2 regions of the Oceanobacillus sp. GQ8 genome follow, and region 2 is predicted to be linked to the other one. Evidence: riboswitches for the same ligand, from Rfam matches in the RefSeq annotation. Region 2 holds a riboswitch; the other holds the start of a gene.
What was found. A riboswitch is a leader RNA that binds a small molecule or an ion and turns the genes downstream of it on or off. The one in region 2 is predicted to bind cyclic di-GMP.
Positions count from the first base shown of each region.

Region 1: linked by a shared signal. The riboswitch ahead of AC6CHS_RS00325 (prepilin-type N-terminal cleavage/methylation domain-containing protein) and the one ahead of AC6CHS_RS11330 (anti-repressor SinI family protein) in region 2 are both predicted to bind cyclic di-GMP.

Region 1 is NZ_JCAXEV010000001.1:61,417-69,259, forward strand. Features, by position in the region: gene AC6CHS_RS00310 (GspE/PulE family protein) at 1-209, shown strand, start outside; gene AC6CHS_RS00315 (type IV pilus twitching motility protein PilT) at 221-1,261, shown strand; gene AC6CHS_RS00320 (type II secretion system F family protein) at 1,263-2,462, shown strand; cyclic di-GMP riboswitch class II at 2,507-2,589, shown strand; gene AC6CHS_RS00325 (prepilin-type N-terminal cleavage/methylation domain-containing protein) at 2,638-2,979, shown strand; gene AC6CHS_RS00330 (prepilin peptidase) at 3,074-3,826, shown strand; gene pilM (type IV pilus biogenesis protein PilM) at 3,842-4,741, shown strand; gene AC6CHS_RS00340 (hypothetical protein) at 4,747-5,301, shown strand; gene AC6CHS_RS00345 (hypothetical protein) at 5,282-5,821, shown strand; gene AC6CHS_RS00350 (hypothetical protein) at 5,930-6,157, shown strand; gene AC6CHS_RS00355 (DRTGG domain-containing protein) at 6,230-7,537, shown strand; gene AC6CHS_RS00360 (YtpI family protein) at 7,563-7,843, opposite strand, start outside.
Region 2 is NZ_JCAXEV010000003.1:507,343-515,185, forward strand. Features, by position in the region: gene srtD (class D sortase, LPxTATN-specific) at 1-135, opposite strand, end outside; gene AC6CHS_RS11310 (TasA family protein) at 565-1,179, shown strand; gene tapA (amyloid fiber anchoring/assembly protein TapA) at 1,332-2,189, shown strand; gene sipW (signal peptidase I SipW) at 2,192-2,782, shown strand; gene AC6CHS_RS11325 (TasA family protein) at 2,819-3,493, shown strand; cyclic di-GMP riboswitch class I at 3,645-3,727, shown strand; gene AC6CHS_RS11330 (anti-repressor SinI family protein) at 3,750-3,884, shown strand; gene AC6CHS_RS11335 (helix-turn-helix domain-containing protein) at 3,956-4,285, shown strand; gene AC6CHS_RS11340 (VanZ family protein) at 4,417-4,908, shown strand; gene AC6CHS_RS11345 (hypothetical protein) at 5,053-5,214, shown strand; gene nagA (N-acetylglucosamine-6-phosphate deacetylase) at 5,525-6,688, shown strand; gene nagB (glucosamine-6-phosphate deaminase) at 6,692-7,417, shown strand; gene AC6CHS_RS11360 (YigZ family protein) at 7,699-7,843, opposite strand, start outside.

The DNA of each region.
Region 1 (7,843 bases), on a different contig from region 2:
GTGGTTATCGTGGAAGAATTGCAGTTCAAGAGGTACTAGTAATCGATGATGCGATTCGCGGAATGCTATTGAATAATGGCTCTATGGCTGACATAAGAGCCTATATGAAAACTCAGGGAACAGCATTCCTGATGCAGGATGGACTTGAAAAAATTAAAGCTGGAAAGACGTCAATGGAAGAGATTATGCAAGTTTCCATTCGATTGTAGGGGGGGATAGAATGCGTGACATAATTGAACAATTGCTTACAGAAGCATATAACAACAATGCATCAGATATGCATTTAACAATTGGTAAAGCCCCCGTATTCCGAATAAATGGCAAGCTCGTCGAGCAGGACAAGCCCCGGTTAAAACCAACAGAAACGAAGCAAATTGTACAATCTATTTTACCGGAAACTTTATGGGAAACGTTAGAGACGACGAGAGAGTTAGATTTTTCTTATGGTATTCAAGGAGTTTCCAGATTTCGGATAAATGCGTTTTATCAGCGCGGTGAATTATCGTTAGCAATTCGTATTATTCCGAACCGTATACCATCAATTGAGGAACTGAACCTTCCTTTGGTAACAAAGGAAATTGTACAGGAACCACAAGGACTTGTTCTGGTTACGGGGCCGACAGGAAGTGGAAAAAGCACGACACTTGCTTCCATGATTGATTACATTAATCAGACGATGCAAAAACATATTATCACATTAGAAGATCCGATTGAATATATGCATACTCATAATCAATCAATCATTGATCAACGTGAGGTTGGATTTGATACAAAGAGTTTTGTAAATGGCTTAAGAGCTAGCTTAAGGCAGGATCCCGATATCATTTTACTTGGAGAGATGCGTGACCTCGAAACGATCTCTACAGCTATAACAGCGGCGGAGACGGGTCATCTCGTTCTTGGAACGCTACACACAACAGATGCCGTTTCTACAATTGAGCGGATTATTGATGTGTTTCCACCAGCTCAGCAAACGCAAATACGTATTCAACTATCAACGATTTTAAAAGCGGTAATTTCTCAGCGTCTATTGGTCACAAAGGATTATACAGGAAGAAGGGCAGCAACAGAGGTACTTCGAAATACTTCCGCTGTAAAGAACCTTATTCGAAATGAAAAATTACATCAAATCCAAAATGTATTACAAACTTCAAGGGATCATGGAATGCATACATTGGATATGGAATTGAAGCGACTTCTGCAAGAAGACCAGATTTCCATGGAAGCAGCAGCACCGTTTATGCAAGGAAGGAGCTCCTAGTATGGACTTTCAATATGTCGGCAAACGGATGTCGGGTGAGCGAATTAAAGGAAAAATTGATGCCGATTCAAAACATCGAGCTCTTAGCGAATTAGAAAAACAAGGACTATTAATTACACGAATTGAAGAAACGAAACCATGGAATAAAGATATTATTTTGAATAAGCGTGTTAAAAACAAAGACTTTGTTCTGTTCCTGAGACAATATTCTACACTGATTCATGCTGGGATTACCATAACGGATGCGACAGATACGATGTCAAAACAAACCGATAATTATGCACTTCGTTCAGCCCTAGATGATATGCTAAAACAGTTAGAGCAGGGTGTCTCGCTATCTACTGCAGCGGAAAAACAATCCAATGTTTTTCCTGAACTACTTGTAAATATGATTCATGCTGGAGAAGTAAGTGGGAAACTAGATGAAATTCTAAGCCAAATGGCTGATTATTACGAGAAAGAATATCGCAACAAGCAGAAAGTCGTCTCCGCATTGCTTTATCCAAGTGTGGTAGGTGTCATTACATTATTTTTAAGTGTGTTTTTACTAGTATTTATTGTGCCGCAATTTGTTACAATGTTTCATTCGTTTGGAGAAGAAATACCGCCGTACACGCAATTTATTTTAAGTCTTAGTGACTGGCTTGGCGTTTATTGGTGGAGCATTGCTCTCCTTATAGTATTACTAGTTTTTCTCGGCAAATATATGTTACGATATGATAGTTTTCGCTTTCGTTTAGATACATACAAGCTACGTTTTCCTTTTCTTGGCGTTCTTGCGCATAAGGGAGCGCTGGTCCGGATGACGCAAACATTAAGTACATTGGTTAACAGCGCAGTTCCCATATTAGAAGCAGTGGGGATAACAGAAAAAGTCGTTGGGAACAAAGTGATACAAGAGGTACTGCATGATTCTAGGGAAAGCCTAAGTGAAGGTGAGTCGATCACAAAACCAATGAAAAACCACTGGGTGATTCCCCCACTAATTATTCAAATGATGCAAATTGGTGAAAAAACAGGAACGTTGGATCAAATGCTAGCAAAAGCGGCTTCTTTCTATGAAGAAGAAGTAGAACAATTATCAAATAGGATTAAAACGTTAATAGAGCCGCTTATGATTATTGTTCTTACGTTCATTGTAGGTGGTATCATAACCGCTGTTGTTATACCAATGTTTTCTATGTTCGAAAATTTACAATAAAAGTGTGGTAAATTGTAATTTTATATAATATAATAGTACTAGGTAAATAGACGGATGCTATGAAGGGTTATCTCTATTTGGGCACTTTGATAATCCGGAGCAAGTAGTGCAACCGACCTGACTGTGTTACTAAATATACATATTTAGAGAGGCGGGGATTTTTATGCTTACACGCATGAAAAAAATGTTGAAAAAAGAAAAAGGATTTACGTTGGTAGAGCTTTTAGCAGTTATTGCAATTTTAGCTATTATTGTTGCTATTGCGGTTCCTACGATTGGGAATGTTATTGATAATTCAAAAGCCGAAGCTACAATAGCGAATCAAGAGTTGGTTGAAAATGCTGCAAGGCTTGCTGATGTTTCGGGCGTTGGACCAGCTGATGCTGAAGCTGGTTATACAATGAAAGAGCTAGTAGATGCAGGATTCTTAGACGTTGATCTTGGAGATTTTGAACTTAAAGGTAATGTGAAAGTTACAACAAGCGATGATGGTGGAAAAACTTTTAAATACGAGTAATTAATATAACTAATATACACTAATGCAACGCCCTTGCCCCAAAGCAGGGCGTTTTCTTCAATTATAAACATCTTTAACATGAAGGAGTACATAAATGGAAAGTGTCATGATTTTATTGTTTTTCGCTTTAGGCTTGCTCTTTGGGTCTTTTTTTAATGTGGTCGGACTGCGGGTTCCAAAGAAAATTCCTTTTGCGAATGACCGCTCCAGGTGCCCCAACTGTGACCATCAATTGGCGTGGTATGATAATATACCGCTTTTATCATTCGCCATACAGCGGGGTAAATGCCGATACTGCGGTAAACCAATTTCTTCCATTTATCCAGTTGTTGAGGCACTGACAGGCGTGCTTTTTGCACTTAGTTACATACAACTTGGACTGCACAAGGAAATCGTTACAGCATTGTTGCTCGTTTCTTTGCTTATGATCATCCTTGTGTCAGATCTTGCTTACATGCTTATACCCAATAAGGTTTTATTATTTTTCTTGCCGTTCCTCGCTATTATGCGTTTTCTTGAACCTCTGGAACCGTGGTGGAGCAGTCTAGTAGGAGCCATTGCGGGTGTGGTAATTATTGCTCTTGTTATTATGATTAGCAGGGGTGGTATGGGCGCAGGGGATATGAAGCTTTTTGGTGTACTAGGGATTGTGCTTGGGTTACAAGGCACTCTTCTAGCTTTCTTTCTTTCCTGTATCATTGGAGCAATAGTGGGACTGCTGTTAATCGTGCTAAAAGTAATCGACCGAAAGCAGCCGGTTCCCTTTGGGCCGTATATCGTGCTCGCTTCCCTGATAACATACTTCTATGGTGAGAGATTAATAGACTGGTATATTACAATACTCTAATAAGGGCGTGACAGCATGGGATTGATGTCTAATGGCAGGGTTAATATCGTGATTACGAACCGAAAATTACGGTATACCTATCATAAAAGCAATAAGATGGAAGGGTTGCAAGAACACGGAGAGCTAGAGCTTCCTCCATCTGTCTTAGAAGAAGGCAAGATAATTGATAAAGCTTTATTTTCTGAGCTCATCAGACAGCTTGTGCATGAGCATAAATGGAAAAGAAAAAAGCTTTTATTTGCGGTCCCTGATGACACGGTAGTAATCAGGCAATTAGAAGTGCCAGCAGCTTTATCAAGAGAAGAAGCGAAAGGCTATATCGAGACACAGCTGGGGAATAGTATTTATTTACCATTTTCCAATCCTGCTATCGCGATAGATTTTCTTGAAAAACTGGATGACAAGCAACATGTTTTACTGTTTGCTTATCCAAAAGAAAAGATAACGGATTATGTTGATGTCTTTGAACAGCAAGGACTGCGTCCCGTGGTGGCAGATTTGACCTCCTTGTCTGTATATCGGTATTACATGGCCACAAGGCAGGAAACAACACAACACCATATCCTTCTCGTTCACTGGAATGAAGATGCGCTTGTATTAACGGCCTTCAAAGAAAACAAGCCTGTATTTACAAGAAACATGAAAGTGGAACAAGTAACAGAGGAAGTAGATATTGAGCGAACTATTGATGAGTATTTAATTGAAATAAATCGCATCATTGATTTCTATCAATATTCCATCACAAAAGGGAATGGCCAAATAGAACTTCTTTTATTATCTGGTGATTATCCTGGTTTACCAATATTGAAACAACGATTTACAGAGTCAATCATAGTGGTAGAGGATTTTACAAATGGCGAGCTACCTTCAAAATACACAGACGTTCTTGGTCTGGCAATGAAAAATGAGGTTTAAGCAACATGACTACGGAAATTAATTTTATTAAAAAGCAACCAAATAAGAAGCTTTTCCTAATGCTTTCTGCAGGTGTGTTCTTTTTTGTTGCCTGTTGTGTATTGACCGTTTTATTATTCCAGAAAAATAGCGTGGAGAAAGAAATTTCTGCTTCTGAAACCTATCTAACAGAGTTGGAGATTAAAATTGCGGAGCAGAAACAAGACACTGCGGGTACAAGAGAAATGGAACAACTGCTTGATGAGATACAAGGAATTAAAGGAGAAGCCACGCCTGTAATACCTCTCTTTCATGTTGTGTACGGATTATTTGGTGATGCCGAACAACTAGTAAGCTATGAAAATGTTTCTGCAAATTCATTTGTTGTGACAGCAAGTTATCCAAGTATGGACGATGTGGCAAAGTTTATCGCTGAGGTGTCAGATTTAGCGTATGTGTCAGAGGTACAGTTAACGAGTGTTATCACAATGGAAGAAAACTATGAAGCTGTGTTAACTGTTCAATTGCAAGAAGAAACTCTAATGGAGGAGTTGGGCACACATGATGAAGTCCTTGAATAAAAAGCATATATTTGTGTTGGTCGGCTCGCTAATTGTACTCGGTCTCGTATATTTATTAGGATATCAACTTATGGTGAAACCACAGAAAAGTGAAGCGGATAGTCTACATAGCCAGGTATCCATGTTTGAAAAACAAGTTACTGCCAGCAACGGTGAAATGGAAGAAGATGTAACCGAGGATTACACGACTATTACTCAGTTGGTTCCTGATCATTTAGCAATGGATTCCTTATTACGCGAGATACAGAAGTTAGCAAATTCAAATGACATACGTATTGATTATATAGGTGCAATGAACGGAAATACGGAAGATACCGACGTTACTGAAGAAGAAACAACAGGAGTTGAAGAAGCAACCTATACGATGGAAGTTACTGGTGGAAGTGTGGAGAAAGTAAATCAGTTCTTAGATGCCTTACTTGAAGGGGAAAGATTAATTACAATTGAAACATTAAATTTGAACCAGGACGGGGATTCGTTATTTGCATCCATTTCCTTTTCTACTTACTATGCGGAATAGCCTTACAGAGGGCTATTTTTTTTAGCTTTTTTTCACCTCTACATCTCTGTTTGATCAAGTTCTGTTTTGTGGTATTTTTTCATACATTGGTCAATAGGAGGAGATATTATGCGAAACTATGCTATTTTAAGATTATTGTTAGCGGGATTTTTGCTATATTTTGCTTGGCCAGTAATTCCTTATGCAAACACGACAGTAGAAATGGTGTTTTGGGGAGGATGGCTCGGCTTTCTGTTCTTAGTTGTTGGAGCTAACTTTGCAACGTTTTTACAAATGACCAAACCACCAATTATGGAACAGCAAGAATTAGATCGGCGCAAGTCCCATAATTATTGAGTTTCACTATGAACAACTGTATAATAAAAGTTAAATATCGTACTAGTACAGTTGAAAGTTGGTGGGACACCATTGGCAACGAAACATGAGCAAATTATTCAGCATATCCTGTCCCTATCTGTTGGCCATAAAATTTCAGTAAGGCAAATTGCAAAAGAACTAGGTGTAAGTGATGGGACAGCATATCGTGCAATTAAAGAAGCAGAGAATCAGGGGATCGTTAGTACCATAGAACGTGTGGGGACCATTCGAATCGAAAGAAAAAACAGAGAGAACTTCGAGAGGCTTTCCTTTGCAGAGGTAATTAATATTATTGATGGACAAGTTCTTGGTGGAAAGACAGGACTCCACAAAACATTAAATAAATTTGTGATCGGCGCTATGCAGCTTGACGCCATGATGCGCTATACAGAGGCCAACTCCCTATTAATTATCGGGAATCGTGTCGAAGCGCATGAATTGGCATTAAATGAAGGTGCTGCAGTATTGATTACCGGTGGATTTGATACAGAGGAACATATAAAGCGACTAGCAGATGAAAAAGAATTGCCGATCATTTCCACAAGTTACGACACATTCACTGTAGCTGCCATGATTAATCGGGCCATATATGACCAACTAATCAAAAAGGAAATTGTTTTTGTTGGGGATATTTTCACTCCTTATGAAGCCTCTTGGTTTTTGCATGCCGGGGACACAGTTGGCGAATGGTATGAGTTAAATGAACAATCGGGCCATACGAGATTTCCGGTTATCGATGATAGCAATAGGGTATTAGGAATGGTTACTTCAAAAGATGTGGTAGCCAAAGAAGCTAGTCTGTTAATCGATAAGGTTATGAGCAAGAACCCCCAGGTCGTCCAGGCGAAAACGTCACTAGCTTCTGTTGCGCATATGATGGTATGGGAAGGCATCGAAGTCGTTCCGGTAGTTGACCAAGCCTCTCGTTTACAAGGGGTTATCTCCAGGCAGGACGTCCTAAAAGCCCTACAGCAAATTCAGCGGCAACCACAGGTTGGAGAGACCATTGACGATATTGTGTCACGATCGTTAATTGATTCTGAGGACGATAAACCGGTGTACCATGCAGATGTAACTCCGCAAATGACGAATCAACTTGGAACGCTCTCCAATGGAGTGTTTACTTCTTTAATCACAGAAGCGAGCAGTCGACTGTTAATGCATTATAAAAAAGGTGATTTAGTGGTTGAAAATCTCACCGTATATTTTTTAAAACCGATGCAAATTGATAGTAAGCTTGTGATTAAACCAAAGTTGTTAGAAGCAGGCAGAATGTATGCGAAAATAGAAGTGGAAGTATACAACGAACGAAAAATTACAGGAAAAGGCTTAATTATGGCCCAATTGATTGATCGTTAGTAAAGTCCAAATTAAAAAGCTGACTTTATTCGTCAGCTTTATAACCTGCAGGATGTAACCGCCTGTATTCATTTTTATAATGTCTTGCTTCCTTAAATCCAGTGTAAAGTTGAAACCCGCCTAGGACGAAAAATAAGATACCGATAAAAAGAGATAATTGAGTTTGATAATACACATATTGATTAACGCCAAAGAATAACACGAAGCTACCTAGGCACATACGGGATCGTGCGTTAAAATAAACCTGTGTGAGACGGTCCTTTGTTTTTAAGATCGCAACCTTGTAGTACACATAGAACACAACGG
Region 2 (7,843 bases):
TTGGCCCTCATCGAGCAATGTCTGTGCCTCTGCCAAACTATTTTTTTGCGCTTGCGCTGTATGGAACCATTGATAACCTCCAACACCTAGCAAAACGAGTCCAGCAACGATTAACAATAGGGAGAGCTTTTTCATAGGCAATACTCCTTGCGTTCGTTATTTACTTCTAGTATATAGAAAGCTTTCTTTTTTTGAAAGATCAGATAAGGAAGAGTTGAATTTTATTAAGAACAATAATTTATTAAATTTAGCAAAAAGTTAAGTAATTTAAAGATAATAGCCAAAAAAGAAAGAAAAATGTTCTTTATATAGAATTATTGAACGAATATGAAGTTTTGCAAACTGTGAAATATGACCTATACTGCAAGTAATCGTTCGTTATATAAAACAAATATGTAGATAAAAAGAACGATCATTATACATAGGGAGGGGGATATTCGCTGTATATGAAGATGATATGAGTAGTGGACGTTCGTTTATCAAGGTAACCATCATGTATTTCTTCAGGGAACAGCAGCGGAACGTATCTCAAAATATTTATAAACTATGAGGAGGAATTTTATTATGAGTATGAAGAAAAAATTAGGTCTAGGTATCGCAACAGCAGCACTAGGAATTTCATTAGTAGGTGGAGGAACATTTGCATATTTTAGTGACACAGCAGAAACAAGTGGCACATTTGCTGCAGGTACATTGGATTTAAATGCTAATCCAACTGAAGTCATTAATGTGGAAAATATTAAACCAGGCGATTGGATGAATCGTTCATTCACATTAGGCAATGGTGGATCGTTAGAAATTGCAGAAGTGTTGCTTGAAACTTCCTATGAAGTAGTTGATGCAGGTGGAGACAACGGCGATCAAGACTTTGGTGATCACATCCGTGTCAACTTCTTATGGAATGAAGACAAAGCAGTATTAGGACCATGGTCTCCAGACAATGTTGTCTACTATACGACGCTTGCAGAATTACAGAGTATGTCTCCAGACGCAGTGGCTAATGAAATCTTTATTCCTTTCTTTGAAGAACGTGGTGGACTACAACCAGGCGATTCGGATGAATTACATGTTCAATTCGAATTTGTTGAAAGTGGAGAAGATCAAAACGTCTTCCAAGGTGATTCTCTTGAGCTTCAATGGAACTTTACTGGTTACCAAGGTGAAGGCGAAGAAAAATAATTTTGTTTAAAAGAAAGGCGGGTTCTCCCGTCTTTCTTCCATACATATTATTTAAACAGAGATTTTGCTTTCGTAAGGGCAGCACGTATAGCTGCGTTTACGAAAGCAATGAATCATGTTGAATGGAGGGAAATAGGTTGCGAATGAGCCGGATGCGAAAGTTTAAAAGGTATAAGCAATTTGTGATGGTATGGAAGGTTGTAGCTATTTGTTATATTTCAGTATTTACGCTTGGATATCTCGTTTCCGGAACAGGAGCCTATTTCGTATCCTCACAAGAAAATGAACACGTTATTCAGGCAGGAACATGGTGGGATGGTAGTGAACTTGCCTTTGTAGGGAAACCAAAAGTGGATGAAAAAGCCTGCCCTGCGATGAATGTTAGCGTGGAATTGAAAAATAAAGGTTTTTCCATGACAGAGACAACTACCTATGAAGTGTTCTTTTCCGAAACAGGCAATCCACAAAAAACGGGTAAGAAAGTAGCGAGTGGTGAAATTAAAAAGCTTGAAAAGGGTGAAACAGTTTTCTTAAGCTACACAGCAGAAAAAGAAGGCTTTTATATTTTTAAAGCACTTCAGCATCCATTATATGGCGAAGAAACGGAGAAACCATTAGAGGTTTGGAGCAAAAAAGCAAATGCAAAATGTAAAGAGAAAAAAGTAAAAGAAGAAGCAGATAAAGAAGTAAAACAGGAAAAAGACGAGGAAGTTTCTACTGAGGATAAGAAACAAGAAGAGTCGAAGATCACCGAAGACACGCAAGAGAAAGCTAAACTAGAAACAGAAAAGGCTCCTGTGGAGGAAGAGAAGGACACTTCATCAACTGAGGAAAACAAACAGGAAACAGACGCATCAGAAGCAACAGAAGCTGAATCAGAAAAGCAGGAAGTAAAAGAAGAAGAGCAAACGAAAAAGCAGGCTGAAAAACAACCAGATAAGAAGCACCAGGAGCAAAGTGAAGGGATAGAGCAACCATCTACTGGAACAAAAGAGGAAGAGGGAGAATAAACATGTCACTTAAACAAGTAAAAAAGTGGGTTAGCCGCATTACGACCTATGTATTGTTCGCTGCACTAATTGTAATGGCAGTTGTCGTGGTCTCCTCAAAAGCGTCTGGAGGAGAACCAGAAATTGCCGGTTACCAGCTGAAAACCGTGTTATCAGGCTCCATGGAACCAGGAATTCAAACTGGCTCGTTAATCGCTGTTAAGCCGGATGGGGATATGAAACGGTTTAAAGATGGGGATGTCATTACCTTCATGGATGAAGAAGAAAAACTAATTACTCACCGTATTACCGAAGTAATGGCAAGTGGTGAGCAAGTGATGTACCGGACAAAAGGTGATAACAATAACGCGGAAGATCTTGAGCCAGTATTATCTGAAAACGTCGTGGCGGAATACACTGGTTTCACGATCCCTTATCTTGGATATTTGGTTAGCTTTGCACAGTCTCGAAATGGCGCATTTCTGTTACTCATTCCAGGGATTTTACTGCTATGCTACTCCGGCCTAACGATTTGGCGGACCTTGGGAGAAATAGAGAAGCAAAATAAAAAAGGTGATCAGAAACTGGAAGAAGGGCGATCACTTTCTTCCTAACAATAGAAGAAAATCTGATTTTAGGGGGTGGATTCAATGAATAAACGTTTCTTCATTCTAAGTTTTGTTTTACTACTATGCAGCTTTTTCCCATTAGGGTACGTATCCGCAGCAGAAGCAAATGAAGCAGACGCTTCTAAGGAGTTGGATATTCAACTTTCGCCAAACAACTATTTGTTCCAAGTACCCAATATGAAGCCAGGTGATTGGGCACCAAGGGATCTTAAAATCTCCAATGACGGTAGACAGGATTTTAGTTATCGTGTAGAGCTGGAAAATACGACAGAAGAGAAAGAGCTGTTTAATGAATTAATTATTGAAGTAGCAGACGGGGATAAACAACTTTATAAAGGGAATCTGCCGAATTTCTCCATTCCGGATAGAATTCTGGATGCCGGGGAACAAGAGGAATTGAAGCTAACTGTTTATTTCCCGGATCATGTGGGGAATGAATTTCAAGGGCTTGAAACGGAGTTTGTTCTCATTTTCACCGCAGAAGGAGAGGAAGATCAACAAGACTCCATCAGTGTAGGTGGGAATGTTAGTAATGGAGATGGGAACGGAACTACGGGTGATAAAGGTGGAGCAGTCTTACCTAATACATCAACAGATATTTTTACCTTCCTCCTTTTTGGAACGATTTTACTGTCTGTCGGGGGCGGCATTCTTGTTATACGTAAACTACGGTTGATTAGAGATCATCGTATCTAATAATTTCCATATTCTTCGACAAAACTGGTGTAAGGTAATCCATTTCTCTTACAAAACTAGTTGAAATAAGACAAAAGAACCTACGCAAATAGTCGTGAATTTATAGTATCATATCACTAGGCAGTTCTATTTAGTGTCATAACTACATTTCCTCAGAAAAAGGCATACTCATCGAAAGACGGGGACGCAAAATCACAGATCTACGGCATATGCTAGGATGGCTGGGTTATCTGGAAATAATAATGGGGGATAGGATATGGAAAAAATAGTTGAGCAGTTATCATTAGATGGGGAATGGATTGAATTAATCAAAAGGGCAAAGAATCTTGGAATTACTACAGAGGAAATACGTCAATTTCTAAAACAAACGGAATCATTACATAATGCTTGAATTTAATTGTACTTTATATAGAACTCCTCACCCACTTTATGTTATAATTCGCTTTGAAAGAAGGTGAGGGCATGATCGGTGAAAAAATCAAACAACTTCGCACTGAAAAAAAGATGTCCATTTCTGAATTAGCTGAAAGAGCAGGGGTCGCTAAATCATACCTTAGTTCGATTGAACGTAACCTTCAGACAAACCCATCGATCCAGTTTATTGAAAAAATAAGCACTGTTCTTGGTACGACGGTTAATGATCTTCTACGTGAAGAGAACGTAAGCGGTCCTGAGGATTTAGATAACGAATGGTTGAAAATCGTACAGGAAGCAATGGAGTCTGGTGTTTCAAAAGAACAATTTAAGGAATATCTTGAGTTTAACAAATGGCGCAGTAATAAAGATAGATGACCCATCAAAGCCGTTGCAGTGATGCACGGTTTTTTGCTTTGGCCATTTTTTAACTAGGGTATTGCCGATACCGTGGGGAGCCCAAAAAGCGAACTACACAGCACATATAACAAAGATAAGGAGAATGAATTTTGAAGAAACACATTTTCTGGCTTCTACCCATATGCTGGATGGGGATCATTTTTTATTCTTCCCATCAGCCTTATCAAAATCAAAATGTGAAACCACTTTTGAACAATCTAATAAATGTAAGTTTTCTTGAGCCGTATTTAAACTGGTTATCGTTCACCTACCATGAAAGTATCGTTAGCGTGGAACAGTTAGGTGTTGCTGGATTTATCGAATTTTTCATCCGTAAAGGTGCCCACGTATCTGTATTCTTGGTTCTCTGTTTGCTTTTTTATGTGGCCTTTCGAAAAGCTGGAAAACAAAAGCATAGTAAAGCGCTAATCTTTTCTTTGTTTCTAACGGTAATTTATGCCATATCGGATGAAATACACCAAGGATTCACACCACACAGAACACCCTATGTTGGAGATGTCATACTTGATAGCTTTGGTGCCCTGTTGGCGGTAGGCCTACTTGTCCTTTTTTACAAAAGAAAAGATAGAAGACCTCTATAAAGTTGTATAGGGAAACGAATAAGGTAATGAGATATTAATTTTTTGTAAATTTTGATCATCTACGACATGGTTCGACAACATTTTGTTCGTTCATATGCTATTATGCAACACGTAAGATATTTTTCAAAAGGCGGGGTATGAATAATGGAGCAAGAAAAGTTTAAAACGATGCTAAAAAAAGTAATCCATGATACCGAAAATCATCATATACAATCCTCTCAAGAAATGATCCAGACTTTAATTGATGAACTCACACATGAAAGACTACTTCCGAATGTTCAGCAATCTGTACTGAAGGGTAAATAAAATAAATAGTGGTCAAGATAAACCATGACTTTAAAGCTCGCCTCTTATAAATGGTAGCAAATAGAGGAGAGCTTCTTTGTGGCGAGGTTTTATGCTTCCAAAGTTCTAATAGATCTTTTTTCTTTTATATAATTTATCCTCTAGTACCTCTTTTCTCTTATTCTTCGTTTTATCAATTTTTTCATTCTCCTAAAAAGTCTTTTTTTCTGAATTATTTCTATTCAAATTCTTTATTATAGCGCTATCTCTTGCTCCATTTTCTATAAAAAAAGTGTTATGATATATATTATAGTAGAGGAGGAAGAGACAGTTGCAAACAAGGCCCATTTACATAAAAAATGTTCGCATATTAACAGAAGAAACGATTATGGAAGATAGCGCTCTTCTTTTAGAGAGCGGAAAAATATCTAAAATCGGGAAACAAACGTCCCTTCCGGATGAGATTCAAGAAATTGATGGAAAGGGAAAAATTGCTATTCCTGGCTTTATAGACGGACACATCCATGGTGCGAACGGCGCTGATGTGATGGATGCAAGCAATACAGCACTTGATTCGATTGCTTCCGTGCTGCCTAGAGAAGGAACTACAAGCTTTCTGGCAACTACGATCACACAGTCACCTGAAAACATTGTGAAAGCGCTAAAAACAATTGCTGCCTATAATAATAAGCCCGGACAGGCTGAAGTGATTGGCGTACACCTAGAAGGACCATTTATAGAAAAGTCTAAGGCAGGCGCACAACCACATGCTTATATTATGGAGCCTAGCATCGAACAGTTCGAGGAATGGCAAAAATTATCGGGAGATAAGATTAAAACAATTACGATGGCGCCAGAGCACGACCCGAATGGAACCTTTATCCGCCACGTGTCAGACCAAGGGGTAATTGTATCAGCAGGGCACACAGCTTCCAGTTTTTCAGATATGAAGCTAGCAGTAGAACATGGTGTCAAACAGGTGACCCATCTCTGTAATGCGATGACTGGTTTACATCATCGTGATATAGGTACAGTAGGAGCGGCTTTTATGCTCCATGAATTGCGAGCTGAATTGATTGCGGACGGCATTCATATAAGCAAGGAGATGCTGCAATTAGTTTACAAAACGATGGGCAGTGAAAGACTATTGCTGATCACGGATTCTATGCGGGCTAAATGCTTGCAACAGGGACGTTACGAGCTTGGAGGACAACCGGTGGTGGTAACAGAAGACCGCGCAGTTCTTGAAGACGGAACTTTGGCGGGGAGTATTTTAAAAATGCGTGACGGTGCGAAACAAATGCTTGATTTAGATGGTGTCACACTAAGGGAAGTAATCGAAATGGCTTCTGTAAATCCTGCAAAACAGCTTGGTTTATATGACCGAAAAGGAAGTATAACTGTAGGGAAGGATGCAGACTTGTTGCTAGTTGATCGTCAGCTTCATATTGCTTCTGCCATTTGTCGCGGGGAAGTAGCTTTTAGGGAGGAATAAAGGATGCAATTAAAAACAGTAGAAAATTACGAGGAAATGAGCAGGGTTGCTTGCTCTGTCATAATCCAAAGAATACAGCAACTAGATAATCCAGTTTTAGGTTTAGCAACAGGATCAACACCAGAAGGGTTGTACAAGCAAATAATCGAGCAGTATAAGCAGAAGAATGTTTCCTTCGAAGCTGTTCGCACCTTTAATTTGGATGAATACGTTGGCTTAACCAAAGAAAACAAGCAAAGTTACGATTACTATATGAAAGATAATTTGTTTCAACATATTGATATTGATCATGCAAACACCCACTTACCAAACGGTGTAGCAGCAGACCTGGAGAAAGAGTGTATAGATTATGAAGCAAGAATTGAACAGGCTGGTGGTATTGATGTCCAAGTATTGGGGATCGGGTTAAATGGACATATTGGCTTTAATGAGCCTGGAACTAACTTTTCTAGTAGAACGCACATTATTGATTTAGCGCCTTCAACGAGAAAAGCAAATGCCCGTTTTTTTGAAGATCTGGCTGAAGTTCCAGAGAAGGCAATTACAATGGGGATTGAAACAATCATGCAAAGCAAGGAGATCCTTTTGCTGGTATCAGGTGAGAAGAAAGCGGAAGCTGTTTCCAGAATGATAGAGGGAGAAATATCCGAAGAATTCCCAGCATCTATCTTGCAAAAGCATCCGAATGTCACCGTGATTGGGGATAAAGCAGCACTATCCTTGTTATAAAGTGAAACTGCAATCAGTGGGGGGTTCGTTCTTCCCCCGCTGATTGTTAGTTGAACGAATCGGGGTGTTAGCGTCCGTTACTTCCACTTAAATATCACTGTTTTACTTCATGTTTTGAAATGGGAGTCTTACGAACGGTTGCACCGGGATAAATCTTGTTTGAATTGCTGCGTGGGAAATAAGAGGTGTTTCGCTCAGAGCCCCAGGAACTAGGCTGAATTCCAAAGTCTTTGTCACCAGGAAGGTGACAAGCTGTTAACAGGCGCTCTGAGCTTTTCTCATTATGGTTCCACATCTATCTCAACATATTTCTTTTCGGTTTGTAATAGTGTAGCCTGATCACTTGTCAGGTCAACGATCCAGTCCTGGAAGCTATCTTCTTCACCTGTTTTTACATAGACGATAAATTCTACTTTCTCTAGATAG